Regions from separate parts of the Paenibacillus sp. FSL K6-3182 genome, predicted to be linked through region 3. Evidence: a T-box and tRNA genes for the amino acid it is inferred to sense, from the RefSeq annotation. Region 3 holds a T-box; the other regions hold tRNA genes.
What was found. A T-box is a leader RNA that pairs with one kind of tRNA and senses whether it is charged. The one in region 3 lies ahead of metG (methionine--tRNA ligase), so its partner is inferred to be a tRNA-Met.
Positions count from the first base shown of each region.

Region 1: it has a tRNA-Met gene. The T-box ahead of metG (methionine--tRNA ligase) is inferred to sense a tRNA for this amino acid. The anticodon was not compared.
Region 2: it has a tRNA-Met gene. The T-box ahead of metG (methionine--tRNA ligase) is inferred to sense a tRNA for this amino acid. The anticodon was not compared.

Region 1 is NZ_CP150265.1:5,336,473-5,338,725, forward strand. Features, by position in the region: gene pdaA (delta-lactam-biosynthetic de-N-acetylase) at 1-433, opposite strand, end outside; tRNA gene MHH56_RS23585 (tRNA-Pro) at 585-661, opposite strand; tRNA gene MHH56_RS23590 (tRNA-Thr) at 670-745, opposite strand; tRNA gene MHH56_RS23595 (tRNA-Thr) at 820-895, opposite strand; tRNA gene MHH56_RS23600 (tRNA-Thr) at 971-1,046, opposite strand; tRNA gene MHH56_RS23605 (tRNA-Met) at 1,079-1,155, opposite strand; tRNA gene MHH56_RS23610 (tRNA-Glu) at 1,176-1,250, opposite strand; tRNA gene MHH56_RS23615 (tRNA-Ser) at 1,265-1,352, opposite strand; tRNA gene MHH56_RS23620 (tRNA-Asn) at 1,358-1,433, opposite strand; tRNA gene MHH56_RS23625 (tRNA-Ile) at 1,439-1,515, opposite strand; rRNA gene MHH56_RS23630 (23S ribosomal RNA) at 1,661-2,253, opposite strand, start outside.
Region 2 is NZ_CP150265.1:200,081-202,333, reverse strand. Features, by position in the region: gene ssuE (NADPH-dependent FMN reductase) at 1-397, shown strand, start outside; tRNA gene MHH56_RS00995 (tRNA-Lys) at 545-620, opposite strand; tRNA gene MHH56_RS00990 (tRNA-Tyr) at 636-720, opposite strand; tRNA gene MHH56_RS00985 (tRNA-Phe) at 759-834, opposite strand; tRNA gene MHH56_RS00980 (tRNA-Asp) at 851-927, opposite strand; tRNA gene MHH56_RS00975 (tRNA-Val) at 963-1,038, opposite strand; tRNA gene MHH56_RS00970 (tRNA-Met) at 1,062-1,138, opposite strand; rRNA gene MHH56_RS00965 (23S ribosomal RNA) at 1,291-2,253, opposite strand, start outside.
Region 3 is NZ_CP150265.1:2,256,532-2,258,784, reverse strand. Features, by position in the region: gene metG (methionine--tRNA ligase) at 1-973, opposite strand, end outside; T-box leader at 1,016-1,277, opposite strand; gene MHH56_RS09830 (serine hydrolase) at 1,542-2,253, opposite strand, start outside.

The sequences.
Region 1 (2,253 bases), 3.1 Mb from region 3:
CCGTTTTGATGCTTGATTCTGAGAGGGTCGACATATCCGGGTGACTCCAAGAATGGTTGCCTACAATATGCCCCTCCAGCACCATCCGCTTTAAAAGTTCCGGCTGATCTTTGACATAATGTCCCGTTACAAAAAAGACCGCTGGTACTTGTTTATCTTTTAATACATCAAGAATACGCGGTGTATAGCCATTCTCGTAGCCGTTATCGAAAGTAAGATATAGCTCCTTTTGCGTTGTATCCCCTAGGAACAAAGCCCCATGCTTCGTTACGATTTCTTTAAAGCCCTCCTCATCGATCGAAGGCAGACGCCCCTCCACGCTTTTCTTAAACCCGAAGTGGAATACCCCTGGCTGCCCATATGCAGCTGCTGGACTTATTAAGCCCCATAAGATCGCAATAAGCATGACAGCGACTCTAACCCTTTGCTTCAACAGTAAAGCCTCCTTATTCAATGAAGTGATTGCACTTCATCCGCATATTGCGTTTATATTTCCCCATAAACGCATAAAAAAACCGCTATTCCCATAAGTCCTGTAGACTTTGAAAATAGCGGTTTATGTTGTCAATCATTCTGTTAAAAGATGGTCGGGACGACACGATTTGAACATGCGACCCCCTGGTCCCAAACCAGGTGCTCTACCAAGCTGAGCTACGTCCCGAGAAAAGATGGTGCCGTCGAGAGGACTTGAACCCCCAACCTACTGATTACAAGTCAGTTGCTCTACCAGTTGAGCTACAACGGCACATCGATTATGTCCACCAATGCTGGTGGTTTTTGATGCTTGCTTGGCATAACCAAGAGGCATCTTAAAAAAAATGGTGCCGTCGAGAGGACTTGAACCCCCAACCTACTGATTACAAGTCAGTTGCTCTACCAGTTGAGCTACAACGGCGTAACGGTTATGTCTACCTTTGCAGGTAGTTTTGATGCTTGCCTGGCAACAACCAAGGAGCATCGAAAGAAAAAATGGTGCCGTCGAGAGGACTTGAACCCCCAACCTACTGATTACAAGTCAGTTGCTCTACCAGTTGAGCTACAACGGCATATGGATTTTTTTCACCGTTTAAAGGTGTTTTGGTTGCGGGGGCAGGATTTGAACCTGCGGCCTTCGGGTTATGAGCCCGACGAGCTACCGGGCTGCTCCACCCCGCGTCATTTTGAAAGAAAAAATATGGTGACCCGTAGGGGACTCGAACCCCTGTTACCTCCGTGAAAGGGAGGTGTCTTAACCACTTGACCAACGGGCCTAGAAAAATTGGAACGGAGAGAGAGGGATTCGAACCCTCGCACCACTTACGCAGTCTAACCCCTTAGCAGAGGGTCCCCTTGAGCCACTTGGGTATCTCTCCAAACTTGGCTCCCCGAACAGGACTCGAACCTGTGACAACTCGATTAACAGTCGAGTGCTCTACCAACTGAGCTATCAGGGAAAATATGGTGGGCCTTAGTGGACTCGAACCACCGACCTCACCCTTATCAGGGGTGCGCTCTAACCAGCTGAGCTAAAGGCCCTAAGCATAAACATAAATCTTATGTAAGATCATTTGTTTATAATCAGGTAATCAAGTTGCGCCCTGAAAACTGGATACGAAAGATTAGGCTTGCTGAAGCCTTTATGCTGCTGTCTACCGGATGTATGGGTCGCAGTAAACGTGTTTAGGATAAGCCCTCGACCGATTAGTATTCGTCAGCTACACACATTGCTGTGCTTCCACCCCGAACCTATCAACCTCGTCGTCTTCAAGGGGTCTTACATACTGGGAAATCTCATCTTGAGGGGGGCTTCACGCTTAGATGCTTTCAGCGCTTATCCCGTCCGTACTTGGCTACCCAGCGGTGCTCCTGGCGGAACAACTGGTACACCAGCGGTACGTCCATCCCGGTCCTCTCGTACTAAGGACAGCTCCTCTCAAATTTCCTGCGCCCGCGACAGATAGGGACCGAACTGTCTCACGACGTTCTGAACCCAGCTCGCGTACCGCTTTAATGGGCGAACAGCCCAACCCTTGGGACCTACTTCAGCCCCAGGATGCGATGAGCCGACATCGAGGTGCCAAACCTCCCCGTCGATGTGGACTCTTGGGGGAGATAAGCCTGTTATCCCCAGGGTAGCTTTTATCCGTTGAGCGATGGCCCTTCCATTCGGTACCACCGGATCACTAAGCCCTACTTTCGTACCTGCTCGACTTGTAGGTCTCGCAGTCAAGCTCCCTTATGCCTTTGCACTCTTCGAATGATTTCCAACCATTC
Region 2 (2,253 bases), 2.1 Mb from region 3:
TGGCAGCCCTGCTATTATAGAAGCCAATCAGCTTGTCGAGAATGCAGATGCTGTTATTATTGCAAGCCCAGTTTACAAAGCATCTTATACTGGCGTTCTAAAAACGTTTCTAGATCTACTGCCGCAGAAAGGACTTGATGGTAAAATCATTGCTCCTCTGTTTATCGGCGGCACCATCGCTCATCTACTCTCTATTGACTATTCCCTCAAGCCGGTACTCGCATCCATGGGCGCGAAATTATATGTAAGCGGAGTGTACGCCGTTGATTCCCAAATCGAGCGTTCACAAGAGCCAAATGAAGCTCCAGTATTTGAATTAAATGATGAACTTAAACTTCGTCTAAACGAAACGGTAAACGAGCTTGCTTATGAATTGAATCTACGGAGTAAAAACTAAGATTCATTCATTATCTGGTTTTAACTATGCAAAAAAAGAGTTTGCTCATCTTAATGATGGGCAAACTCTTTTTTATTTCGAATATAATCAAACAAAAAAACCGTAGATCCTAAGATCTACGGTTGTATAGGTTTGTTTAGAAAAAAATGGTGAGCCATGTAGGATTCGAACCTACGACACCCTGATTAAAAGTCAGGTGCTCTACCAACTGAGCTAATGGCTCTTGCTGTAAAAGAAATGGTGGAGGATGATGGATTCGAACCACCGAACTCAGAGAGAGCAGATTTACAGTCTGCCGTGTTTAGCCACTTCACTAATCCTCCATACTATTACTTATTTCTCGTCGCAACGAAAAATAAAGTGGTGGCTCGGGACGGAATCGAACCGCCGACACGAGGATTTTCAGTCCTCTGCTCTACCGACTGAGCTACCGAGCCTTACTTTAAAGAAAAATGGCGGAGCTGACGGGATTCGAACCCGCGGTCTCCTGCGTGACAGGCAGGCATGTTGGGCCACTACACCACAGCTCCAAGTGGATCCGGTCATAAAACCGAATAAGTACATATGGTGGAGGATGACGGGATCGAACCGCCGACCCTCTGCTTGTAAGGCAGATGCTCTCCCAGCTGAGCTAATCCTCCAGATGTTACAATAAAAAAGGTAATGGTAGCGGCGAAGGGGATCGAACCCCCGACCTCACGGGTATGAACCGTACGCTCTAGCCAGCTGAGCTACACCGCCACGCTTGTCCCCCGAATAGTTGTCGATTGCAGCGTTCGGGGACGCTTGCAAAGTCAGAACATTACGCCCTGAAAACTGGATACGAAAGATTAGGCTTGCTGAAGCCTTTTATGCTGCTGTCTACTGGATGTATGGGTCACAGTAAACGTGTTTAGGATAAGCCCTCGACCGATTAGTATTCGTCAGCTACACACATTGCTGTGCTTCCACCCCGAACCTATCAACCTCGTCGTCTTCAAGGGGTCTTACATACTGGGAAATCTCATCTTGAGGGGGGCTTCACGCTTAGATGCTTTCAGCGCTTATCCCGTCCGTACTTGGCTACCCAGCGGTGCTCCTGGCGGAACAACTGGTACACCAGCGGTACGTCCATCCCGGTCCTCTCGTACTAAGGACAGCTCCTCTCAAATTTCCTGCGCCCGCGACAGATAGGGACCGAACTGTCTCACGACGTTCTGAACCCAGCTCGCGTACCGCTTTAATGGGCGAACAGCCCAACCCTTGGGACCTACTTCAGCCCCAGGATGCGATGAGCCGACATCGAGGTGCCAAACCTCCCCGTCGATGTGGACTCTTGGGGGAGATAAGCCTGTTATCCCCAGGGTAGCTTTTATCCGTTGAGCGATGGCCCTTCCATTCGGTACCACCGGATCACTAAGCCCTACTTTCGTACCTGCTCGACTTGTAGGTCTCGCAGTCAAGCTCCCTTATGCCTTTGCACTCTTCGAATGATTTCCAACCATTCTGAGGGAACCTTTGGGCGCCTCCGTTACATTTTAGGAGGCGACCGCCCCAGTCAAACTGTCCACCTGACACGGTCCCCGAACCGGTTTCACGGTTCTAGGTTAGAACTCCGATACGATCAGGGTGGTATCCCAACGTTGCCTCCACACAAGCTGGCGCTCATGCTTCAAAGGCTCCCACCTATCCTGTACAGATCGTACCAAAGTTCAATATCAAGTTACAGTAAAGCTCCATGGGGTCTTTCCGTCTTGTCGCGGGTAACCTGCATCTTCACAGGTATTAAAATTTCACCGGATCTCTCGTTGAGACAGCGCCCAAGTCGTTACGCCATTCGTGCGGGTCAGAATTTACCTGACAAGGAATTTCGCTAC
Region 3 (2,253 bases):
TCATGTATACACAAGAGATGATTCGATCAGGCAAATGGTATTCCTCGGCGCCTATCAGTACAGCCGGCCATATCAAAGTATGAAAAGGGATATTGTCTTTGCCGTGTACATAATAAGCGGTTATATCCTCATTTCCGTCCTTCCAGAAGGCCTCCCAGCTGCCGCCTGTTTCAGCAGCCCACTGCTGGCTTGCCGATAAATATCCGCTCACTGCTTCAATCCAGACGTAAATTTTTTTATCCTCGAAGCCTGCAACCGGAACCGCCACGCCCCAATCCAAGTCCCTTGTCGCCGCTCGATCTTGAAGCCCTTCTGCAAGATATCTTTGCGTTAATTGTACTGCATTTTCTTTCCAACCTTTTGTTTTTTTTGCATACTTAGTCAATTCAGCTTGGAAGGAAGAGAGTGCAAGATAATAATGTTCCGTTGGCCGCTCAATTGGAGGATTCCCGCAAAGCTTGCATGTCTTGTCTGTCAGGTCGGCTGGGTCAAGCAAGGTTGAACAATAATCACATTGATCGCCTCTCGCACGGTTGCTGCAAACAGGGCAAATCCCTTCAACATATCGATCCGGCAAAAATCGTTGATCTGTTTCACAATACGTTTGTTGGATTGTTTTTTTATATAAATGTCCTTTTTCTAAAAGTGTCAAAAATAACTGTTGAACGACTTGGTGATGAAATGGCTGGTCTGTTCGAGTATACAAATCATACGTAAACCCAAGCTGTTTAAAACATTCAGCAAATTCCTGATGAAATCGATCTGCAATATCTCCCGGAAAAACACCTTCCTGAATCGCTTGCACCGCAACAGGTGTACCGTGACAGTCACTCCCAGATACGTACAACACCTTATTTCCTTTTGCGCGGTAATAGCGTGCCAATACATCCCCTGGCAATACACTCGCCAATCTTCCCAAATGCAATGAACCGTTCGCATAGGGCCAAGCACCGCCAATAAACACATTTGTCATCATAACTCCTCCTTTTTTTGACAAACAAAAAAGCCCTCATCCCAAAGGGACGAGAGCTGTGCTCACGCGGTACCACCCAATTTTATTAATGCCTCGCGGCATTAACCTCTTCAGGTACGATGCTTATGCATGTATACCCTAGCACAGTAACGGGTGCGGGTTCCGGCGCAGCCTACAACCATATGAGGTTTCGATGCGCAGCTCAGAGACCATATTCCCAAAGTTATTCTTTACCCCTTTTCAGCAACCGGAGCTCTCTGTAAAAAGACATCGCCTTGGTACTCTTTCTCATCGCAGCTTTTGTTAGAATATTCAATTTATTGGAATTATACTCAATATGATATTTCAAGTCAAGGTGATTATGTTACTGCCCACCTGCTCAATCCGACGATTGATTTCTGCTGTCAAAAAGAACTCACCTCACATTTTGTAATATATGATATTGGTCGCTAAACTCCGATTCGTTCGGTAAGTTAATATTTTTTTATTCCTGTATGTAAGAAAAAAGGACGCCGCTTGGCATCCTCTCTGAATTTCTGCTAAAGCGCATAACTATGCTGTCACAATACTAAACCTGCACACCAATTAATTCGTACGCTTCAAATCCAAATGAAACGTTATGGGTACATTTAAGTTCTATTTTATGATCATAAAAGCGAACGAAATAGGTTATCACATACGGGGTTTCTATGTAGATCAAAGTAAGAGATAGTTGGTTGCTGTCTATCCAACAAGCATTTGTAACCACTTCCTGATCATGTGTCTCCAAATCTTTCACAAAATGATCGATTGGATGGTTTATGGTGCTGAAGTTAAACGGATACGTCTTCACACTATGTTCGCCAAAAAATAACTTAAACTGAAATTCGTTCCCACTTGCTGCAAAATGAAGCTCAGTGAGTCCTTGATTATTATCCATGAATGAAAAACGAAGATCATCTAAGCGAATAGGACTAGGCTCACTTAATGCTGGTATGAACGGATTAGCCATTTTCAAAAGATGCTGATCTAAATCTGTTTTTTGTTCACCATCTTCAAAGAGGATATCCGTGTCTATTTGCAGGAGGATATGTTCATACACTAAATCTAGCATGGTTTGAAGCTGTTTCATGGAAGAGAAGCTCGATGTTGCCGCAATAACAACCTGATGTTTGGGCGACACAAAACATAACTGCCCATACCCACCATTCCCCATAAAGCAGCCATCACGACATAGAAAAAATTGATACCCATAACCTTGGGAAAAATCGATGCGCTCTTCGTCTCGCGATGTATCGCTT